One region of the Kitasatospora sp. NPDC085895 genome, then DNA from elsewhere that is predicted to be linked to it. Evidence: riboswitches for the same ligand, from Rfam matches in the RefSeq annotation. Region 1 holds a riboswitch; each other region holds the start of a gene.
The links. Region 1 has a riboswitch for cobalamin ahead of AB0442_RS35465 (HoxN/HupN/NixA family nickel/cobalt transporter). Riboswitches for the same ligand answer to the same signal wherever they lie in the genome.
Positions count from the first base shown of each region.

Region 2: it holds a riboswitch for cobalamin, as region 1 does, so the genes downstream of both, AB0442_RS32360 (cobalamin biosynthesis protein) here and AB0442_RS35465 (HoxN/HupN/NixA family nickel/cobalt transporter) in region 1, are expected to answer to the same signal.
Region 3: it holds a riboswitch for cobalamin, as region 1 does, so the genes downstream of both, cobN (cobaltochelatase subunit CobN) here and AB0442_RS35465 (HoxN/HupN/NixA family nickel/cobalt transporter) in region 1, are expected to answer to the same signal.
Region 4: it holds a riboswitch for cobalamin, as region 1 does, so the genes downstream of both, AB0442_RS04730 (ribonucleoside-diphosphate reductase subunit alpha) here and AB0442_RS35465 (HoxN/HupN/NixA family nickel/cobalt transporter) in region 1, are expected to answer to the same signal.

Region 1 covers NZ_JBFBJY010000090.1:22,367-27,933, reverse strand. Annotated here, with positions in the region: gene AB0442_RS35490 (aminopeptidase P family protein) at 1-219, opposite strand, end outside; gene rpmG (50S ribosomal protein L33) at 554-718, shown strand; gene AB0442_RS35480 (type B 50S ribosomal protein L31) at 774-1,019, shown strand; gene AB0442_RS35475 (XRE family transcriptional regulator) at 1,089-1,664, opposite strand; gene AB0442_RS35470 (DMT family transporter) at 1,760-2,608, shown strand; gene AB0442_RS35465 (HoxN/HupN/NixA family nickel/cobalt transporter) at 2,649-3,764, opposite strand; cobalamin riboswitch at 3,796-4,000, opposite strand; gene AB0442_RS35460 (metalloregulator ArsR/SmtB family transcription factor) at 4,083-4,445, shown strand; gene AB0442_RS35455 (phosphatidylinositol-specific phospholipase C domain-containing protein) at 4,662-5,567, shown strand, end outside.
Region 2 covers NZ_JBFBJY010000072.1:18,920-24,486, reverse strand. Annotated here, with positions in the region: gene AB0442_RS32375 (hypothetical protein) at 1-747, opposite strand, end outside; gene AB0442_RS32370 (alpha/beta fold hydrolase) at 915-2,048, opposite strand; gene AB0442_RS32365 (transcriptional regulator) at 2,153-2,842, opposite strand; cobalamin riboswitch at 3,049-3,184, shown strand; gene AB0442_RS32360 (cobalamin biosynthesis protein) at 3,298-4,377, shown strand; gene AB0442_RS32355 (cobyric acid synthase) at 4,374-5,567, shown strand, end outside.
Region 3 covers NZ_JBFBJY010000014.1:98,001-103,567, forward strand. Annotated here, with positions in the region: gene cobN (cobaltochelatase subunit CobN) at 1-1,939, opposite strand, end outside; cobalamin riboswitch at 2,371-2,522, opposite strand; gene AB0442_RS12035 (hypothetical protein) at 2,607-3,833, shown strand; gene AB0442_RS12040 (precorrin-8X methylmutase) at 3,830-4,456, shown strand; gene AB0442_RS12045 (precorrin-2 C(20)-methyltransferase) at 4,453-5,567, shown strand, end outside.
Region 4 covers NZ_JBFBJY010000005.1:63,051-68,617, forward strand. Annotated here, with positions in the region: gene AB0442_RS04725 (ribonucleotide-diphosphate reductase subunit beta) at 1-948, opposite strand, end outside; gene AB0442_RS04730 (ribonucleoside-diphosphate reductase subunit alpha) at 969-3,350, opposite strand; cobalamin riboswitch at 3,561-3,704, opposite strand; gene AB0442_RS04735 (LamG domain-containing protein) at 3,872-4,960, shown strand; gene AB0442_RS04740 (glycosyltransferase family 2 protein) at 5,309-5,567, shown strand, end outside.

The DNA of each region.
Region 1 (5,567 bases):
GTCCGGCCCGAGCAGGTGCTCGCCGCCCTCCTCGGGCGGCAGGTCGTCGGGCAGCGCCAGCAGTGCCCGCTCGCGGGTGAGCAGCAGGCTCGCGCCGCACGGCGGGCAGCCGGTGAGGTAGCGGACGTTGGAGGCGCGGGTCACCAGGGCCGCGTCGACCCCCGACGCACTGCAGTGCTCCCTGAGGCGCTCCCGCCGCGCCGCGTACGCATCGGACATGCCACGAGCCTACGAACTGCGGACGGCCCGCGCCCGTCGAGCCGGGCGGGCCAGGCCGCCCGGCCCGGGACGGGCCCGGAGGGCGTGGTGCGGCGGGCGCGGGGGCGCGCACGGCGGGTCGCGGACCGGTCGGCGGCGCGGGGCCGAACGGGGGAACGGACCGGCGGACGGACGGGCGGACGGGAAGGGGGCGAACGGGTCGGGACGGGTCGGGACCGGGCGGGACCGGGCGGGAATGGAACGCCCCGGGCTCGCGTTGGAGCGGATACGAAAACGACTTCCGTTTCGGACAAGATGCCCGGGGCGGAGGTTCGGAGCCACCGAGGAGGAGCAGATGGCCCGCAGCGAACTGCGCCCGGTCGTCCGACTGAGGTCGACCGCCGGCACCGGTTTCACCTACGTGACGCGCAAGAGCCGCCGCAACGACCCGGACCGCCTGGTGCTGCGCAAGTACGACCCGGTCGCCCGCGAGCACGTGGCCTTCCGCGAAGAGCGCTGAGCCCGGTCGCAGGCCCCGCCCGGCACGTCCACCGACCCCCGAAGGAGCAGCCCCCGTGAAGAACGGCATCCACCCCGCCTACCGTCCGGTCGTCTTCCGCGACAAGGCCGCCGACCGGTCCTTCCTCACCCGCTCGACGCTGACGTCCGCCTCCACGGTGGTCTGGGAGGACGGCACCGTCCGCCCGGTGGTCGACGTGGAGACCTCGTCGGCGAGCCACCCCGTCTGGACCGGGCGCGCCCGCGTCCTGGACCAGGCCGGCCGGATCGAGCAGTACCGGCGGCGGTACGGCCGCGACTGACCGTCCCGCGCACGACCGCGCCCCCCTCCCCGGCCGGGGAGGGGGGCGCTTCGGCGTGCACCCGCGGGATCAGCGCGGGGGCGGCGGCACCGAGACCACGAGGGTGAGCCGGACGGGCACCTCGCCGTCGTTGCGGTAGCCGTGCGCGGCGGCCGCCTCGTAGGAGGCGGTGGAGCCGGCCGGCACCAGGTGGTCGCGGCCGTCCAGGGTGAGGGTGAGTTCGCCCTCCTCGACCCGGGCGATCTCCACGGTGCCCGCGGGGTGCGGGTCCGAGCCGTGCCCCTCCCCCGGCAGGATCAGCCACTGCCAGAGCTCCAGCGGGCCGGGCGCCTCGATGCCGTTGAGCAGCACCCCGGTGCCGCCCTTGGCGCCCGACCAGAGCTGGACGGCCTCGTCGTCGGGGACGATCCGCACGGTGGAGGTCTCGTCGTAGTCGAGCAGCCGGGCGATCGAGGCGCCGAGCGCGTCGGCGAGCCGGACGACGGTGCCCACGCTCGGGTTGGTCCTCCCCTGCTCGATCTGCACGATCATGCCGCGGCTCACCCCGGAGCGGGCCGCGAGTGCGTCGAGGGTGTGGCCGCGGTCGGCCCGCAGCCGCTTGAGGTTGCGCGCCAGGGCCTGGGTGATCAGATCGGGGTCGGGCATACCAGTCCAATGAATTGATTCGTCCGGTTCACTCTGTTGACCTAAGCTGCTGGGACACCGAGCGTCCACCCGACCGTACTCCGGAGTCCACTGTGCTGTCCCAGCTCCTCGCCCTCGCCGCCAGCCTGCTGTGGGGCATGGCCGACTACGGGGGCGGCTCGCTCACCCGCCGGCTGTCCGCGCTGACCGTGGTGGTCGCCTCGCAGGCCGCCGCGGCCGTCCTGCTCGTCCTGGCCGTCCTCGCCGTCGGCGGCGCGGGCGGGGCCACCGCCGACCTCTGGTACGCGGTGGCGGCGGGGGTGATCGGGCCGTTCGCCCTCCTCGCCTTCTACCGCGCCCTCGCGCTCGGGCCCATGGGGGTGGTCTCGCCGCTGGCGACCGTCGGCGTCGCGGTGCCGGTCGGGCTCGGGCTGCTGCTCGGGGAGCGCCCCGGCCCGGCGCAGGCCGCCGGCATCGCGGTCGCCGTGCTCGGCGTCGCCCTGGCCGGCGGTCCGCGTCGCGGCGGCGGCACGGTCGGCCTGCGGGTGCTGGTGCTGACGCTGTCGGCGGCCCTCGGCATGGGCACGGCGATGGCCCTGGTCGCCCGGGCCTCCGACGGCGGCGGGCTGCTGCTCGTGCTGTGCGTGCAGCGGCTCTGCAACGTGGCGGTCGGCGGCGGCGTCCTGCTGGCCGGGCGCCGTGGGCGGGAGCCCGGTGCGCCGGGGGCGCTGCGGCGGAGCCTGCCCGCGCTGACCGCGGTCGGGGTGGCCGACGTCGCCGCGAACGCCGCCTTCGCCGCCGCCTCGCACCGCGGGTCGGTGGCCGTCGCCGCGGTGCTGGCCTCGCTCTACCCCGTGGTCACCGCGCTGATGGCCCGGGGCCTGCTCAAGGAGCGGCTGCGGCGCGTCCAACTGCTCGGCGCGGGCCTCGCGGTGGCGGGCACGCTGCTGCTGGCGGCGGGCTGACACCCCGTCCGCCGCTCGGCGCGGCCGCCCGCGGGCCATCTCAGCCCGCCCCGCCGGGCGTCCAGCGCTGCTCGACCCGGGCGATCCGCCAGTAGCCGATCGCCGCCGCCCACACCACCACGAACAGGCCGACGATGACGAAGCCGACGTTGTCCAGGCTGAGTCCGGCGATCCAGCCGCTCACCGGGTCGGTCAGGCCCAGCTTGTCGTGCAGCACCGCGACGAGCTCGATCGTGCCGATGACGAAGGCCACCGCGATCGACAGGCCGGTGATGGCGAGGTTGTAGAACACCTTGCGGACGGGGTTGGAGAACGCCCACTGGTAGGCGAAGTTCATGAACGTGCCGTCGAGGGTGTCGAACAGGCTCATCCCGGCGGCGAACAGCAGCGGCAGGCAGACGATCGCGTACCAGGGCAGGCCCGCCGCGGCGCCCGAGCCGGCCATCACCATCAGCGTCACCTCGGTGGCGGTGTCGAAGCCGAGGCCCAGCACCATGCCGACCGGGAACATCTGGCCGGGGCGGGAGATCGAGCGGGTGGCGCGGCGCAGGACGCGGTTCATCAGGCCGCGCGAGTCGAGCTGCCGTTCGAGCTCCGCCTCGTCGAAGGTGCCGGCCCGCATCGCCCGGAAGACCCGCAGGATGCCGAGCAGGGCCGCCAGGTTGAGCGCGGCGATCAGGTAGAGGAAGGCGCCGGAGGCGGTGGTGCCGATGGTGCCGAGCACCTGGTGGGTGGTCGAGCCGTCGTCCATCAGCACCCCGGCCAGCTGGGCGCCGCCCGCGACCAGGGCGGCCATCAGCACCACCATCGACGAGTGGCCGAGGGCGAACCAGAAGCCCACCGAGACCGGTCTCCGGCCGTCGGCCATCAGCTTGCGGGTGGTGTTGTCGATCACCGCGATGTGGTCGGCGTCGAAGGCGTGCCGCATGCCCAGGGTGTAGGCGGTGATGCCGAGTCCGGCGCCGAACACCTGGGTGCCGACCTCGTAGCGCTCCGGCACGACCAGCAGGAAGAGCGTGCCGAAGGCGGCCACGTGCATCGCCAGGATGACCGCCAGCAGACCGGCCGTGCGGAGGGTGTCCTCCCGTCGCCAGCGGAAGGCGGGCAGGCCGGGGGCGGTCGGCGGCGCGGCCGTACCGGTTGCGGGCAGGGTCATCTGCGGTTCACGCTCCAACACCTCGTGGAATGACGTCGTGAGGTGCCGTGGCCGGTCTCCTGGCTCACGGGGAGGTTCTGACGGTGCCCGTACCCGGCCTTCCCGGGCGCGCCTGCGCCCAGTGACCCGCGAGGGGTACGGATTGACTCCCCGTTCACAGTGGCGAGGGCCGCTCCGGACTCGGACCCCGAGGTCCTGCACCGGTCTTCCCGAACACCACGGCTGCTCCACCGTAGGGGTGACGGACCGACAGCTGCAAGCCTGCACAACCGCGCAGGTGTCGTAGATCACGGCCGGTCGGCCTGCGAGAATGCCGCCATGCACCTCCTCCCCGCCGATCGCGCAGGCCACCGCACCATCGACGGGCACCGGGTCTGCGAGGCGATCGCCGGGATCGGCGACACCGGGCGGGTCCGGGCCTGGGCGGAGCTGTTCGGCCTGCTCGCCGACCCGGGGCGGCTGGCGCTGCTGCTCGCCCTGCACACCACCGGGCCGCTGGCCGTCACCGACCTGGCGCTGGCCACCGGGATGCGCGATCCGGCGGTCTCCCAGGCGCTGCGGCTGCTGCGCGCCGCGGGCGTGGTCGAGGGCGAGCGGGACGGCCGGGTGGTGCGCTACCGGCTGACCGACACCGCGGTGGCCGAGGTGCTGGAACACGGGGTGCTGGGGCGTGCCGACTGAGCGCCCGCCCGGAACGACCGCCCGCACGGCAGGAACCCCTGCACGGCACGGACCCCTGCACGGAATGAGGGCTTCCTGACGGTTTGTCAGTGGGACGGGGGGTCAGCTTCAGCCAAGTTTTCTTGTCATGTCACCTCGAAGCCGTTCCGGTGGCCCATGCTTCCGGAGGCGGTCCGTCCGGCCCGCCGTCCCCAGGCTCCTGACGAGGAGACACCCGTGAAGCTTCGCCGTACGTTCGCCGTGGGGCTGCTGGCCGCGGCCGCCACCCTGCTCCCCGCGCACCAGTCCGGCGCCGCCACCGGCGGCGGCCTGCCGTTCGGTTCGGCCACCGCCGTCGGGATCCACAACACCTACGACCCGGCCGCCTTCCCCTTCCTCGCGCAGAGCCTGGACACCGGCACCGGCATGATCGAGCTCGACGCGTGGACGGACACCGTCACCAAGGAGTGGAAGGTCAGCCACTCCAACCCGCTCGGCAACGCCAACAACTGCACCGCCGCCACCGGCCCGGCGACGCTGTACAGCGGCGGCACCAACAAGGACCTCGAGTACTGCCTCGACGACCTGCGGATCTGGCTCGCCGCCCACCCGTCCAGCGGCCCGCTCGTCGTCAAGCTGGAGCTCAAGGGCGGGTTCGCCGCCAACCGCGGCATGGGCCCGGCCCAGCTGGACGCCCTGATAGCCGCCCACCTCGGCAGCGCCGTCTTCCGCCCCGCCGACCTGCTCGCCAAGCCCGGCGGCGGCAGCTACCCGAACCTCGACGAGGCCGCGAAGGCCGGCAACTGGCCCACCCGCGACGCCCTCGCCGGCCGGGTCCTGGTGGACGTCATCCCCGGCACCGTCGAGGAGGGCAACCCCTTCGACACCCTGCACACCGACGTCGAGTACAGCCGCTACCTGCGCGACCTCGCGGCGGCCGGCAGGGCCGGCCAGGCCCAGGTCTTCCCGGTGGTGCACGGCGCCGTCTCCGGCGACCCGCGCAACGCCTACGGCGAGACCAGCATCCGGCCCTGGTTCGTGGTCTTCGACGGCGACGCCTCGGCGTACGTCGGCGGCATCGACACCGGCTGGTACGACGCCCGCCACTACCTGCTGGTCATGACCGACGCCCACAACGTGGCG
Region 2 (5,567 bases), on a different contig from region 1:
CCGGCAGGTGCCGCGGACGGCGGACATCGCGGAGGCGGCGTGCGGCACCGGCGAGGGGCCGAACGAGCCGGTGCCGGCGCCGTGCCGGCGCTCGTCCAGGCCGCGGCGCAGCAGCTCCAGCAGCTCGTTGTCCGGGACGGGCCCGTCCACCAGGTGCAGGAAGGACAGCAGGTGCGGCGCCTGGTCGACGGCCTGGCCGGCCAGCAGGGCGAAGACGCCGCGCATGGCCGCGGGCGGCACGGGCGCGAGCAGCGTCCAGGCGTCGAACAGCGCGGACCAGCCGCGGACCACCGCCTCGTCGTCGTGCTCCCAGGCGTTCAGCCGCCAGCCGGGCCCGGCGCCGCCGTCGCGCAGCTCGACCAGGCCGACCAGCAGGGCCTGGCCCCAGGCCTTGGCGGCGGCACCGACGGTCATGGCGAGGGCGCGCCCGGCGGCCCGGGCGTCGTCGGGCAGCAACTCGCCGCGCTTGTCGACCTCGCCGAGCTCGCCGGCCCAGCGGGAGATGCGCACCGCGTCGGCGAGCATCCGGCGGGCGAGCGGGGCCAGCTCGGCGGGAGCGGGGAAGCCGTCCGGCACCGGCACCCGGCCGCGGCCCGGCTTGGGTGCGGGGGTGCGGCGGCGGACCGGCCCGCCCGGAGGCGTGCTCTCGGGCCGGCGGGCCGCTCCTGGCAGACGGGTGACCGTCGCTCCGGTGCGGATCGCGGGCTGGAGCGGGGCATCACGGTCGCGCGGGTTCCGAGACGTCACGCCGAGCAGTCTTCCCCGTGTACCGGCCTTCTGTCACATCGAGTTCTACGCGCGATCGTAGGTCCGGTCCGCGGACGGGGGATGAGATCGGGCAACAGCCACCAAACCGGGTCCTCCGAGCGGGAAACCTGGCATGAGCACACCCCTCGCGGGCGGGCCCGCCGGGCTCACAGCAACGGGGTGAGCCAGCGGCGCAGCGCCTCGCCGTAGCCGTCCGGGTCGGCGTTCCACAGGGCCGCGTGCGCGCCGTCCGGGACGGGGTGCAGGCTCACCAGGTCGTCGCGCCGCCGGGCGAGGCGCTCGGCCGCCGCGAAGGGCGCCACCGCGTCCACGGGGCTGTGCAGCAGCAGGGCCGGCACGTTCAGGTCGGTGCCGTCGGCCAGCCGGGCGAAGCCGGCCAGGTCGACCTTGGTACGGCCCTCGGCGGCCAGCGCGCCGAGCTCGGCGAGCGGAGCGGGCACCCCGGCCCGGGCGGCCTCCTGGCGGACGGTCGTCGGCCAGTCCAGCACCGGCGAGTCCAGCACCAGGCCGGCGATCGACTCCCGCCAGGCCGAGCGGGCCGCGGTGTGCAGCGCCATCGTCGCGCCGAGCGACCAGCCGAAGAGCACGATCCGGCCGGCACCGTTCGCCTGCGCGAGGCGGACGGCGGCGTCGACGTCCCGCCACTCGGTCTCGCCGAAGTGCCCCAGGCCGTCCGGCGAGGGCGGGGCGCCCGCGTCGCCGCGGTGGGTGACCACCAGCACGGGCATCCGCAGCGCGTGCAGCAGCGGCAGCACCGGGAGGGCCTGCTGCCGGTCGGCGCCCGGACCGTGCACCAGGACCGCCCACAGCCCGCGGATGCCCGGCAGGTACCAGGCCGGCATCGGGCCGAGCTCGCCCTCGACGTCGCTCGGGGTGAAGTCCAGGCCGAGCGCGGAGGCCGGGTCGCCGAGGTGCACGCGGGCGGTCACCCGGACCTCCGTCCCGCTGTACAGCGAGCCGGCGCCGGTGGCGAGCAGCCGGCGGGTGACGCTCTGCGGCCCGGTGGCCAGCACGTCGCCGACCACCGCGTGCCCGCCCCCGGCCCACTCCAGGGCGTAGCGGCCGGGGCGCTCGGTCTCCACGCTGCGGGTGAGCATGACGCGGTCCGCGGCCAGCTCCTGCACCCGGATGCCCGGTCCGCCCGCCTGCCCGGCGGCCGCGAAGGCTCCCGCGAACCCGGGCCGGACGGCCCGTTCGGACACCCGGCGGCCGATCAGCAGTGCCGCGGCACCCGTCCCGACGGCGGCGGCCGCGACGATCGCGGCGGTTCCCCAACGCATGGCGCTCCCGGTGTGGCGGCACGGACATGGCGATCCCAGTCCACGCCCCGGCCCGGGAGCGGGCCACCCGGGCGGGTCCGTCCGGGCGGCCCGGACCGGGCGGCTCAGACCGGCACGTCGGTGCCCCGGCGGGCCAGCAGCTCCCAGAACCGCTCCGCGAGCGGCCGGGCCGGCGGGCGGGCGGCGTCCGGCACCGACGAGCCCCAGTGCCCGGGGACGAGGTACTCGTCCTGCAAGTCGGCCAGCACCCCGCCCAGCAGGTCGTGCGGGACGGGCACGATCCGGCCCACCTCCCGCAGCTGCGCCTGCCAGCGGCCGTCCACCACCTGGCGCAGCCGTCGGTCCAGGTCGTCCTGACGCCCGGTCACCCGGACCAGCACCCGCAGCGGCAGCCCGAGCACGTGCGCCAGCGCCAGGCCCTGCTCACCGTCCGCGTCCCAGCGTCCGGTGGCCTCGGCCCTCGCGTAGGTCTCCGCACCCACCCCGATCCGGTGCGCGGCCTGCTCCCGGGTGAGCTCCCGGGCCAGCCGGAAGTCCCGCAGGGTCGCCGGCGCGACGCCCATCAGCTGGGCGGGCGGGCACCACAGCGCCCGGGAGAGCGCGATGAACTCCTCCTCCGACGGGAGGAACTCACCGGCCTCCCAGGCCGCCACGTGCGAGGGCAGCAGCCGGACACCGTGCGCGGCCATGGCCTCGGCGACCTGCTCCGGGCTCAGGCCGAGCCCGGCGCGGTGCGCCCGCGCGGCCGGCGGGGAGAACGGCACCGGAGGCGGTGCGGACGGTCTGCGTCGCATGCGACAAGAACGTACGGGCGCCCGCGCGGCACCACCCACACGCCGAACGCACGAACCCGGCCCCGGCGGAACCGCCCGGCGCTGGAGGATCGTACGGGGCGGGCGGTGACGGAATCCGGCGACGGAGTGTGACCAAGCCCTCCGGAGGCTTTGTTGACTGGCGGTCGGAGCGCGTGATGGGATCTCGGGGCCATACGGAGGCATGCAGAGGAAGCCGGTGCGAATCCGGCGCGGTCCCGCCACTGTCACCGGGGAGCACGCTCGACCTGCACGGTCACGGCGGTCCGCCACAGGGCCGCTGGAAGGCCCGAGCGCGCGCCGGACCCGGAAGCCAGGAGACTCTCGCCGCCGGTTCGTCGATCCAGGGCGCGGACCCTGAGTGAGGACACGCACGCCATGCAGGCTGCCCAGCGGTCACCGCTGCGCCCCGACCGGGGAGCCGGGCCGTGGCCCGGCTGAGCTCCGCCCCCTACCTGCTGGGCGCCGTGGCCGGCCACCTCGCCGACACCGCCCTCGCCGACCCCCGCCGCGGCCACCCGGTCGCCCTCTTCGGCAGCGCCGCCGGACGCCTGGAGCGCCTGCTCTGGCGCGACCACCGGGGCGCCGGCACCGCCTTCACCGCGCTGAGCGTGGGCGCCGTCGCAGCCGGGGCCGCCCTCGCCGACCACGCGCTGCGGCGCCGTCCCGCGGCCCGCGCCGCGCTCGCCGCGGCCGCCGCCTGGACGGTCCTCGGCGGCACCTCGCTCACCCGGGAGGCCCGCGCGATCGGCCGCTCCCTGGAGGCCGGCGACCTCGCCGCCGCCCGCGGGCGGCTCCCCCACCTGTGCGGGCGCGACCCGAGCGCCCTGGACGAGCAGCAGATCGCCCGCGCCGTCGTCGAGTCCGTCGCCGAGAACACCGCCGACGCGGTCGTCAACGCCCTCACCTGGGGCGCGCTGGCGGGCACCCCCGGACTGCTGGCCTTCCGGGCCGTCAACACCCTGGACGCGATGGTGGGCCACCGCTCGCCCCGCCACCTGCGCTTCGGCTGGGCCTCCGCCCGGCTCGACGACGTGGCGGGCTGGCCGGGCGCCCGGCTCACCGCGCTGCTGACCGTCGCCGCGGCGGAGCACCCGCGGGCCGCCTGGAAGGTCTGGCGGCGCGACGGGTCGTCGCACCCCAGCCCCAACGCCGGACAGGCCGAGTCGGCCTTCGCCGGCGGCCTCGGCGTCCGCCTCGGCGGCACCCTGCAGTACGGCGAGCGTGTCGAGCACCGCCCCGTCCTCGGCGCCGAACTCCGCCCGGTCGCCGTCGCGGACATCGAACGCGCCTGCCGCCTCTCCCGCCGCGTCGGCGTCCTGGCCCTGGCCGTCACCACGGCCGCCCGCGGCCTCACCGGCCTGGCACGGGGACGTCAGGGGGCGGGATGCCCGCGAGCCGGGAGGGAAGCGATGACGGCGCCGCACCTTCCGTTCCGCGCAGCTCTGCCCACCGTCGCGGCCGGGACGGCCGTCCTCACCGCCGGCGCCACACGTAAGCAAGGGAGTGTCACGTGACGAAGGCTCTGCTGGTGGCAGGGACGACCTCGGACGCGGGCAAGAGCGTGGTCACGGCGGGGATCTGCCGGTGGCTGGCCCGGCAGGGGGTGCGGGTGGCGCCGTTCAAGGCGCAGAACATGTCGCTGAACTCCTTCGTCACCGCGGACGGCGCCGAGATCGGCCGCGCCCAGGCGATGCAGGCGCAGGCCGCCATGGTGGCGCCGGAGGCGGCGATGAACCCGGTGCTGCTGAAGCCGGGGGCGGACGGCCGCAGCCAGGTGGTGCTGCTCGGCCGGCCGGTCGCCGAGGTCGGGGCGCTGGACTACCGCGAGCGCAAGCCCGTCCTGCTGGAGCGGGCGCTGGAGTGCCTGGCGGACCTGCGCGGCCGGTACGAGGTGGTGGTCTGCGAGGGCGCCGGCTCGCCCGCGGAGATCAACCTGCGGGACCGGGACATCGCCAACATGGGCCTGGCCACGGCGGCGAACCTGCCGGTGGTGGTGGTCGGCGACATCGACCGCGGCGGGGTATTCGCGGCGATGTACGGCACCCTGGCGCTGCTGTCCGCGCAGGACCAGGCGCTGGTGGCGGGCTGGTTCGTGAACAAGTTCCGCGGGGACGCCCGGCTGCTGGCGCCGGGTCTGGAGATGTTGCGGGAGCTGACGGGCCGTCCGGTGCTGGGCACGCTGCCGATGCTGTCCGGTCTGTGGCTGGACGCCGAGGACTCGCTGGACCTGTCGACGGCGGTGGAGAACCGTCCGACCGCGGCCCCGCACGGCGCGGAGGTGCTGCGGGTGGCCGTGGTGCGGCTGCCGCGCCTGTCGAACTTCACCGACGTGGACGCGCTGGCCCAGGAGCCGGGCGTGCTGGTCCGCTGGGCGACCCGGCCGGAGGAGCTGGCCGACGCCGACCTGGTGGTGCTGCCCGGAACCCGGGCGACCGTGGCCGACCTGGACTGGCTGCGCGGCCGCGGACTGGACACCGCCCTGCAGGCGCGGGCGGCGGCCGGGCTGCCCGTCCTCGGCGTGTGCGGCGGCTACCAGATGCTCTCCCGGGAGATCGTCGACGCGGTGGAGTCGAAGGCGGGCGCCGTCGAGGGCCTCGGGCTGCTGCCGACCCGGGTGGAGTTCGGTGTGGAGAAGGTGCTCGGCCGGCCGGTCGGCGAGGCGTACGGGGAGCGGGTCGAGGGGTACGAGATCCACCACGGCGTG
Region 3 (5,567 bases), on a different contig from region 1:
CGAAGCCGTCGTCCTCGGGCCGCTCGTCCAGGCCGAGGTCGTGGTCGAGCCGGGCGGCCTGGATCAGCGTCCAGATCTGGGCGCGGATCGCCGGCAGCTTCGCCGGGTCCATCGCGGCGATCGTCGAGTACTCGTCGAGCAGCTGCTCCAGGCGCGCGATGTCGCCGTACGAGTCGGCGCGGGCCATCGGCGGGACGAGGTGGTCGACCAGGGTGGCGTGGGCGCGGCGCTTGGCCTGGGTGCCCTCGCCCGGATCGTTGACCAGGAAGGGGTAGATCAGCGGCAGGTCGCCGAGGACGGCGTCCGGGCCGCACTCGGCGGACAGCGCGGCCGTCTTGCCGGGCAGCCACTCCAGGTTGCCGTGCTTGCCGAGGTGGATCACGGCGTGCGCGCCGAAGCCGCCGTCCTCCTGGGCGGCGGCGATCCAGCGGTACGCGGCCAGGTAGTGGTGGCTGGGCGGCAGGTCCGGGTCGTGGTAGATCGCGACCGGGTTCTCGCCGAAGCCGCGCGGCGGCTGGATGAGGACGAGCAGGTTCCCGGAGCGGATCGCGGCGAGCACGATGTCGCCGTCCGGGTTCTGCGAGCGGTCCACGTACAGCTCGCCGGGGGCCGGGCCCCAGTGCTCCTCGACCTGCTCGCGCAGACCCTGCGGCAGGGCGGCGTACCAGCGGCGGTAGTCGGCGGCGGGGATGCGGACGGGGTTGCGGGCGAGCTGGTCCTCGGTCAGCCAGTCCTGGTCGTAGCCGCCGGCCGCGATCAGCGCGTGGATCAGCTCGTCGCCCTCGTGCGAGGTGGAGGTCGTGTCCAGGCCCGGCAGGTCGGTGCCCAGGTCCATGCCCTCCTCGCGGAGGCGGTGCAGCAGGCGCACCGCGCTGGCCGGGGTGTCCAGGCCGACCGCGTTGCCGACCCGGGCGTGCTTGGTCGGGTACGCGGAGAGCACCAGGGCGAGACGGCGCTCGGCCGCCGGGGTGTGGCGCAGCCGGGCGTGCCGGACGGCGATGCCGGCGACCCGGGCGGAGCGCTCGGCGTCGGCGCGGTAGACGGTGAGGCCGTCCTCGTCCAGCTCCTTGAAGGAGAACGGCACGGTGATCAGACGGCCGTCGAACTCCGGGACGGCGACCTGGGTGGCGGTGTCCAGCGGGGAGAGGCCGTCGTCGCTCTCCTCCCACTGCGAGCGCGACCAGGTCAGGCACAGGGCCTGCAGGATCGGCCGGTCGAGGGCGGCGAGCGCGCCCGCGTCCCAGGCCTCCTCGTCGCCGCCGGCCTGCGCGTCGGCGGGCCGGGTGCCGCCCGCGGCGAGCACGGTGGTGACGATGGCGTCGGCCCGGCCGAGTTCGGCGAGCAGCTCCGGCTCGGCGCCGCGCAGCGAGGAGCAGTACAGCGGCAGCGCGCGGGCGCCCTCGTCCTCGATCGCGCTGCACAGCGTCTCGACGAAGGCGGTGTTCCCGCTCATGTGGTGGGCGCGGTAGTAGAGCACGGCGACCAGCGGGCCGTCCGAGGTGCGGGCCTGACGCTCCAGCGGGCCCCAGGCCGGGGCGGAGGCGGGCGGGGCGAAGCCGTGGCCGGTGAGCAGCACGGTGTCGGAGAGGAAGGCGCCGAGCTCGGCGAGGTTGGTCGGGCCGCCGTGCGCGAGGTAGGCGTGCGCCTCGGCGGCGATGCCGGCCGGGACGGTGGAGAGCTCCATCAGCTGGGCGTCCGGGGCCTGCTCGCCCGTCAGCACGACGACCGGGCGGGGCCCGGCGAGCAGCGCGTCCAGGCCGTCCTCCCAGGCGCGGCGGCCGCCGAGCAGGCGGACGACGACCAGGTCGGTGCCCTCGACCAGGGCGGGCAGCTCCTCGGCGGACAGCCGGGCCGGGTTGCCGAGCCGGTAGCGGACGGGGCCCTGCGAGGCGCGGGCGCTCAGCAGGTCGGTGTCGGAGGTCGACAGCAGCAGGATCATGCGGAGGGCCTCCCGGCCTGGTCGGTGTTCCACGGCGTGCGGCGGCGCACCGGGGCCGGGTGCGGCAGCCGGGTGCGCGGGGCGGAGCGGGGTGCGGTGCGAGGGCCTGTCTTCAAGGGCGCTCGGGCCGTCGTTCCAGGGGGCGTGTGGGGGCACCTCCCGGCCGAAGGCCGGGGGAGAACTGCGCAATCCGGATGCGGCCCACCGTGCAGACCACGGCTCGGCCCGTGCCGTCGTGACACCCGCCCCGGATCGCGCAGTTCCCCGCGCCCCTTGTGGTGCACCCGTGACCGTTGAAGACGCGCCCCGGGGGTGCGGCGGACCGCCGCCGGGGTCCCCGGGACGGCGGGCGACGGCTCGGCGCGTCCGGGCGGGACGGCGGAGCCGGGCATGCGGCAGCGCACAGGTCGGGCCTTCCTCGGGGTCCGCGCCCCGGGCTGGTGGAGGACGGCGGGAGTTCCTGGCTCCACGGCGGCTGAGCCGTGGTTACAGTGGCGGGACCGCACCGGATTTGCACCGGTTTCCTCCGCTTGCCGTCGCTGGCGTCGGACGGCCCGCACGGACCGTCCGGCAGCATCGTACGGGGTGGCGGACGGCCGCGGGACTGCGCGCGGACTGTGATCCAGACGACGGGGCGCCCCGTCGGACAATCTGTATGCTCGCCGCCATGCCACCGACTCCCGACCCCGCCGGGGCGGGCTCCGCCGTGCCCGACCGGGGCCGGTCGGACGCCTGTCCGGGGGCCCTTCGTCTGCACACGGCCGACGACGGCGCCCTCGCCCGCATCCGCGTCCCCGGCGGACTGCTGACGAGCCGTCAGGCGGCGGCGCTGGCCGATGCGGCAGAGGCGCTCGGCGACGGCGCACTGGAGACCACCTCGCGCGGCAACGTCCAACTGCGCGGCCTGGCTTCGGCCTGCGGCGCGGAACTCGCCGACCGGCTGCGGGCCGTCGGCCTGCTGCCCTCCGACACCCACGAGCGGGTGCGCAACATCGTCGCCTCGCCGACCGCCGGCCTCGACGCCGAGGGGCACGCCGACACCGCGGCCCGGGTGCGCGAGCTGGACGCGAAGCTCTGCGCGGCGCCCTGGGCGGCCGCGCTCTCCGGCAAGTTCCTCTTCGCCCTGGACGACGGCCGCGGCGATGTCGCCGCCCTGAACGCCGATGTGACATTGATCGCAGCGCCTGGCGGCACCGCCCTGCTGCGGCTCGGCCGCGAGACGACCGTCCGCGCGGTGCCGGCCGCACAGGCCGTGGACGCCGCCCTGGACGCCGCCCGGGACTTCCTCGACGCGCTGCGCACCACCGGCACCAGGGCCTGGCACCTGCGCGAGGTCCCCGAACTCCTCCCGCCCGGCGACCTGCCGCTGCCCCCGCTGTCCGGCGGACACCCGCCGCTCGGGGTGCTGCCCGGAGGCCTCTCGGTCGGGACGCGCTTCGGGCGGGCCACCGCCGCACAGTGGCGGCTGCTCGCCGGGCTGTCCGCCGGCGAGGTCCGGCTGACGCCCTGGCGCGGCGCCGTCCTGCCCGGCGTCGGCCCCGCCGCCCTCGCCGAGCTCGCCGCGGCCGGCTTCCTGACCGGGCCCGGCACCGCCTGGGACCGCGCCACCGCCTGCACCGGCCTGCCCGGCTGCGGCAAGTCGCTCGCCGACGTGCGCGGCGACGCGGCCCGCGCCCTGGAACGTGCGGACGGCGGTGGCCTGCCGGTGCACTGGTCGGGCTGCGAACGGCGCTGCGGCCACCCCTCCGGGCGATGGGTGGACGTGCTCGCCACCGGGCAGGGCTACCGGGTGGCACCGGTCGGGACACCGGACCGGCCCATGGATGTGACGCCAGTGGATGTGACGACGGAAGAGATGGCCGAGGCGGTCGCCGAGGCCCGGAGGACCACGTGATCGAGTACGAGAAGGACGGCGCCGCCATCTACCGGCAGTCCTTTGCCACCATCCGGGCCGAGGCCGACCTGGCCGCCCTGCCCGCCGACGTCTCGCAGGTCGCGGTGCGGATGATCCACGCCTGCGGCATGACCGACCTGGTCGAGGACCTGGTCTACTCGCCCGGTGTGGTCGCCTCGGCCCGCAAGGCGCTGCACGCCGGTGCGCCGATCCTCTGCGACGTCAACATGGTCGCCAGCGGTGTCACCCGCAAGCGGCTGCCCGCCGACAACGAGGTGATCTGCACCCTCACCGACCCGTCGGTGCCCGAGCTCGCGCGGAAGACCGGCAACACCCGCAGCGCCGCCGCCATGGAGCTGTGGCTGCCCAGGCTGGAGGGTGCCGTGGTGGCCGTCGGCAACGCGCCGACCTCGCTCTTCCGGCTGCTGGAGATGATCGAGGCCGGCGCGCCCCGCCCGGCCGCGGTGATCGGCGTGCCCGTCGGCTTCATCGGCGCCGCCGAGTCCAAGCAGGCCCTGGCCGAGCACCCGTCCGGCCTGGAGCACCTGGTGGTCCGCGGCCGGCGCGGCGGCAGTGCGATCGCCGCCGCCGCGATCAACGCGATTGCGAGTGAAGAAGAGTGACCGAGCAGCAGACCGGGCAGCAGACCGACCGGCGGACCGGCCGGCTGTACGGCGTCGGCCTCGGCCCCGGCGACCCCTCGCTGGTCACCGTCCGCGCCGCCGAACTCATCGGCAAGGCCGACGTGGTGGCCTACCACAGCGCCCGGCACGGCCGCTCCATCGCCCGCTCGATCGCCGACCGCTACCTGACCGGCGGCCAGATCGAGGAGAAGCTGGTCTACCCGATCACCGTGGAGACCACCGACCACCCCGGCGGCTACCGCGGCGCCCTGGACGACTTCTACGAGGAGGCGTCCGCCCGGCTCGCCGCCCACCTGGACGCCGGCCGGAACGTCGTCGTCCTCGCCGAGGGCGACCCGCTCTTCTACGGCTCGTACCAGCACATGCACAAGCGCCTCGCCCACCGCTACCCGACCGAGGTGGTGCCCGGCGTGACCTCGGTCAGCGCCGCCGCGGCCCGGCTCGGCAGCGCCCTGGTGGAGGCCGAGGAGACCCTGACGATCATCCCCGGCACCCTGCCGGAGGAGGAGCTCGCCGCCCGGATCGCCTCCGCCGACTCCGCGGTGATCATGAAGCTCGGCCGGACCTTCCCGGCCGTCCGCCGCGCCCTGGAGCGGGCCGGCCGGCTCGACGACGCACAGTACGTCGAGCGGGCGTTCATGGACGGCGAGCGCACCCTGCCGCTCGCCGAGGTCGAGGCCGACACCGTGCCCTACTTCTCGGTCGCCGTGCTGCCCAGCAAGGTCGCCCCGCTCGACCTCCCCGAGCCGGACGGCCCCGGCGAGGTCGTGGTCGTCGGCACCGGCCCGGCCGGCCCGCTCTGGCTCACCCCGGAGGCCCGCGGCGCCCTCGCCGCCGCCACCGACCTGGTCGGCTACACCACCTACCTGGACCGGGTGCCCGTCCGCCCCGGCCAGGTCCGGCACGGCTCCGACAACAAGGTCGAGTCCGTCCGCGCCGAGTTCGCCCTCGACCTGGCCCGCCGCGGCCGCCGCGTCGCGGTCGTCTCCTCCGGCGACCCGGGCGTCTTCGCGATGGCCACCGCCGTCCTGGAGGCGGCCGGCGAGGACCCGTACCGCGAGGTGCCCGTCCGGGTGCTGCCCGGCATGAC
Region 4 (5,567 bases), on a different contig from region 1:
GGCCGAGACCCGGCGCTCGAAGAAGTTGGTCAGCTCCTGGACGTTCTGCAGCTCCATGAACCCGAAGGGGTTGGTGGAGCCGTAGCGGATCGGCAGGCCGAGACGGGCCAGGCGCTGGTCGGCGACGGCCTCCAGGTACTGGCGCATCGACTCGGTGTTCATGCCGGGCAGGCCCTCGCCGCAGAGGTCGCGGGCGAACTGGAGCTCGGCCTCGACGGCCTCCTCCAGCATCTCGGTGACCTGCTTGGCCATCTGCTCGTCGAAGAGGTCCGGCTCCTCCTCGCGGACGGTGTCCACGACGGAGAACGCGAAGTCCATGTGCATGGACTCGTCGCGGAACACCCAGTTGGTGCCGGTGGCCAGGCCGTGCAGCAGGCCGCGGCTGCGGAACCAGTACACGTACGCGAAGGCGCCGTAGAAGAACAGGCCCTCGACGCAGGCCGCGAAGCAGATCAGGTTCAGGAGGAACGCGCGGCGGTCCTCCTTGGTCTGCAGCGAGTCGATGTGGTCGACCGCGTTCATGTACTTGAAGCAGAACTGCGCCTTCTGGTGGATGGAGGGGATGTTCTCCACCGCCGCGAAGGCCGCCGCACGGTCGTCCGGGTCGGGCAGGTAGGTGTCGAGCAGCGTCAGGTAGAACTGGACGTGCACGGCCTCCTCGAACAGCTGCCGGGACAGGTAGAGCCGGGCCTCGGGGGAGTTGATGTGCTTGTAGAGGCTCAGCACCACGTTGTTGGCGACGATCGAGTCACCGGTCGCGAAGAAGGCGACCAGCCGGCCGATCATGTGCCGCTCGCCCTCGCTCAGCTTGGCGAGGTCGGCGACGTCGGAGTGCAGGTCCACCTCCTCCACCGTCCAGGTGTTCTTGATGGCGTCGCGGTACCGGTCGTAGAACGACGGGTAGCGCATCGGGCGCAGCGTCAGCTCGAAGCCCGGGTCGAGCAGCATCTTCTGGCGGTCTTCGGTGCTCACTGGCAGGCCTCGCAGGACTCGGGGTTCTCCAGGGAGCAGGCGATGGCGTCCTGCTCGGCCTGGCTCATGGTCGGCGCGGGCACCGGCACGGCGGCGCGGGCGCCCGTGGCGGCCTGCGCGATCCGGGTGGCCGGGCGCGACCGCAGGTAGTACGTGGTCTTCAGGCCGACCTTCCAGGCGTACGCGTACATCGAGCTGAGCTTGCCGATGGTCGGCGCCGCCATGAAGAGGTTCAGCGACTGGCTCTGGTCGATGTACGGCATGCGGGCCGCGGCCAGGTCGATCAGCGCGCGCTGGGGCAGCTCCCACGCCGTGCGGTACAGCGAACGGACCTCGGCGGGCAGCCAGTTGAGGTCCTGCACCGAGCCGTTGGTCTCGCGCAGCGCGTCCCGGGTCTGCTGGTCCCAGACGCCGAGCTCCTTGAGCTCGCGCACCAGGTACGGGTTGACCTGGAGGAACTCGCCGGAGAGCGTCTCGCGCTTGAACAGGTTGGACACCTGCGGCTCGATGCACTCGTACACGCCGGCGATGGAGGCGATGGTGGCGGTCGGCGCGATCGCCAGCAGCAGCGAGTTGCGCAGGCCGGTCTCGGCGATCCGGGCGCGCAGCGCGTCCCAGCGCTCCGTCCACTGCGGGGCGGCACCGAAGTGGTCGATGTGCAGCTCGCCGCGGGCCGCGCGGGTCTCGCCGTACGCCTCGTGGCGGCCGAACTGCTCGGCGAGGTCCGCGGAGCGCTCGTAGGCGGTGAGCATGATGCGCTCGGAGATCAGGGTGGAGAGGGTCTTCGCCTCGGCGGAGTCGAAGTCGATCCGCAGCTGGAAGAAGACGTCCTGCAGGCCCATCACGCCGAGGCCGACCGGCCGCCAGCGGGAGTTGGAGGTGCCCGCCTCGGTGGTCGGGTAGAAGTTGATGTCGATGACCCGGTCGAGGAAGGTCACCGCGGTGCGGACGGTGGCGTCCAGGCGCTCCCAGTCCATCGCGTTCAGCAGGTCGGCGGCGGTGGCGCCGGCGGCCACGTGGGCGCCCAGGTTCACCGAGCCGAGGTTGCAGACGGCCGTCTCGGAGTCGTCGGTGACCTCCAGGATCTCCGTGCACAGGTTGGAGGAGTGCACGGTGCGGCCGGGCAGCGCGGTCTGGTTGGCGGCCCGGTTGGAGGCGTCCTTGAAGGTCATCCAGCCGTTGCCGGTCTGCGCCAGGGTGCGCATCATGCGGGCGTACAGGGTCTGCGCCGGGATGGTGCGGACGGCCTTGCCGGCCTGCTCGGCCTTGCGGTACGCCTCGTCGAAGTCGGCGCCCCACAGGTCGACCAGCTCGGGCACGTCGGCGGGGGAGAACAGCGACCAGTCCTCGTCGGCGTTCACCCGGCGCATGAACTCGTCCGGGATCCAGTGCGCCAGGTTGAGGTTGTGGGTGCGCCGGGCCTCCTCGCCGGTGTTGTCGCGGAGCTCCAGGAACTCCTCGATGTCGGCGTGCCAGGTCTCCAGGTAGACGCAGGCCGCGCCCTTGCGGCGGCCGCCCTGGTTGACCGCGGCGACCGAGGAGTCCAGGGTGCGCAGGAACGGCACGATGCCGTTCGACTGGCCGTTGGTGCCGCGGATCAGGCTGCCGCGGGAGCGGATCCGCGAGTAGGACAGGCCGATGCCGCCGGCGTGCTTGGACAGCCGGGCGATCTGCGCGTAGCGGTTGTAGATCGAGTCCAGGTTGTCCAGCGGCGAGTCCAGCAGGTAGCAGGACGACATCTGGGGGTGCTTGGTACCGGAGTTGAACAGCGTCGGAGAGGACGTCAGGTACTCCAGACGGCTCATCAGCCGGTAGAGCTCGGCCACCTCGGCCACCGACTGCTCGGTGTCGCCGACCGCGAGACCGGCCGCCACGCGCAGCAGGAAGTACTGCGGGGTCTCGACCACCTTGCGGGTGATCGGGTGGCGCAGCAGGTAGCGGGACTGCACGGTGCGCAGGCCGAAGTACTCGAAGCGGTCGTCGCCCTGCAGGTCGACCAGCGCGTCGAAGGCGGCCGCGTGCTTGGCCACGAAGGCCGCGGTGGTGTCGCCGATCAGGCCCTCGGCGTGGCCGACGGCGATCGAGGCGGCGAAGGTGACCGCGCCCTGGGAGACCGCCTCGTCGCGGATCTCCAGCGCCAGCAGGCGGGCCGCGAGCTTCGAGTACTGCGGGTCCTCGGCGATCATCGACGCGGCGGCCTCCACGGCCAGCCCGCGGAGCTCGGCGAAGTCCGAACCGGCGTGGCGGCCGCGCAGCGCGGCGGCGGCGACGTGGCCGGGGTCCACCTGGGGGAGGTCGGTGCTGCGGTCGGTGAGCAGCCGGAGCAGCGCGGCACCGGGGTCGGGCCGGTCGTTGTCGGCGGATCCCTGGGAGGGCAGGGTGACTGAGGCAGCGACGGTCAAGGCGCACTCTCTCCTGTGGCGGCAGCGGACGCTTCGGACACCCCCGGGCCGGGGGCCGGGGGCGCGTCCGGGCATGCGCGTGGCAGGGGGGACCGGCACCGCCCGACGGTGTCGGGGGTGCGCGTCGCCACCCGGCCCACCCGCGAGGCCCGGACGTACAGCTGTGCTTCATGGCATCTGCGGGGAAGCCGGTGGCACACCGTCGGCAGGCCCTCGGACTGCGCGGGCCCGGGCGTTCACGGGCCTGCTCACCGTTGCGGGGCAGTCCCGGACTTGCACCGGGTTCCCCTGCGTCGACAGCGAGAGTGAGCATACATGTTGTGGTGTCTCCCTGATGTACCCCCATATCTTGTGCACGCAGCGTGTCGCGTCCGTGGCTGGACACACTCCGGTGGGCGCAGTGCGCACATCCGACCCGCCCCTGACCCACCCGTTGCGCTCACGGAACGGTCACCACCCGAGACTGCGCCGCACCCCATGGCCTACGATCTCTGGCCATGAGTGACGGTACGGGGGCCACGCCCGGTTGGACGGGTCAGCCCGGGTCCCAGGGGGGACCGGCGAATCCCGCGGAGCAGGGGGCACAGGGTGCCCAGTCCTTCCCGCCGCAGGCCGGCTTCGGCACGCCGCCCGGCTTCCCCGCGCAGGCGTCGCACCAGCAGTGGCCGCTGCCCCAGCAGGCGCAGACCGCGATCCCGGACTGGGAGGCGCTGGCCCAGCAGCACGAGGCCTCGTCGCGCCGAAAGAAGCTGATCTGGACGGGCGGCATCGTGCTCACCGCCTGCGTCCTCGGCGGGGCGGTCGGTCTGGCCGTCATGAAGGGCGTGCACGGCGGCACTCCGGAGACCGGCGCATCGTCCAGCGCCTCGGCCTCGGCGCACCCGTCCGGCTCGGTCCCCGCCAACTCGCCGACCGTGCCCGGCCAGCCCGACCTGCTGGCCGACAAGTCCGGTCAGGCGAACCTCGCCATCGGCCCGGACGCGCAGCTCGCCGAGGTGGAGGGCGGTTATGCGCTGCGCATGCGGAGCAACAACAACTCCTACGCCCAGTCGGCGAACCAGCTGGTCGACGTCGGCAAGAGCTTCTCGATCGCGGCATGGGTCTACAACGAGGCGCCCGGCGGATCGCGCACGGCGATCAGCCAGGGCGACGGCATCTCGTACTCCTTCGACCTGTCCCGCGACGACGCCAGCGGCAAGAAGGCGTGGGCGTTCCGGGTGCAGACCGCGGACGGCGGCGCCGACGGCACGGTCGTCCAGGCGGTGGCCCCAGAGAGCCTGGAGACGGTGACGCAGTGGGTGCTGCTCACCGCGGTCTACGACGCCGGCCAGCGCACCATCACGCTCTACGTGAACGGCGCGCAGGCGGCCACCGCCAAGCTCAACGGCCCCATCTGGGCCGGGCCCGGTCCGCTGCAGCTCGGCCGCAGCCGGCACCACGGGATCTGGGGCGACAACTGGGCCGGCGTGGTCGGGCGGATCCTGGTCTGGAAGGAGCCGCTGAACCCCCAGCAGGTCGCCAGCCTCAAGTCCGGCGGTACGGGCCTCAGCGCCAAGCCGGTCAACTCCTGGCTCGTCGGCGGCTGATCCGCCGCCGGGGGAGGCCACGGCCGGGGCCGTGGCCTCCCTCACGCCTGCCGCGGTGTCACCAGCGTTCGGGGTGTGAAAAGATGGCGCCCGAGCGAACGGGGATGGCGGCATCAGGCCGAGTGGGGGCGCATCGGTTTCGGAAGTGCCCGCGCGCGGCCGGCCGGAACCCCCGGCGAGTTCAGGCGAGCAGGAGACGGCCCGGCAGAGACGGCCGTCGTCCGCGGAGCGGCCCGCGGCCTGACCGACCGTCGGGCCGTCCCGACCTGTCGTCGGATGCCCGGCCCCGGAACGGCTGCTCACCAGGGGGCGGGGCGAGCAGTTGCTTTTTTCGGGGGGAATAAGAGCGTGAACACTCTGTCCATCGTGATTCCCGCGCTCAACGAGGCGTCAAACCTTCCCGCGGTGATGGGCACGGTGCCGGTCGCAGAACTCGCGGCAGCCGGTTGGGACACCGAGGTGGTGGTCGTCGACAACGCCTCGACGGACGACACCGCGGCCGTCGCCCGGTCGTTGGGCGCCCGGGTCGTCTCGCAGCCGGCACGGGGTTACGGGAACGCCTATCTCGCGGGCTTCGACGAGGCCACCGGCGACGTGATCGCCACCG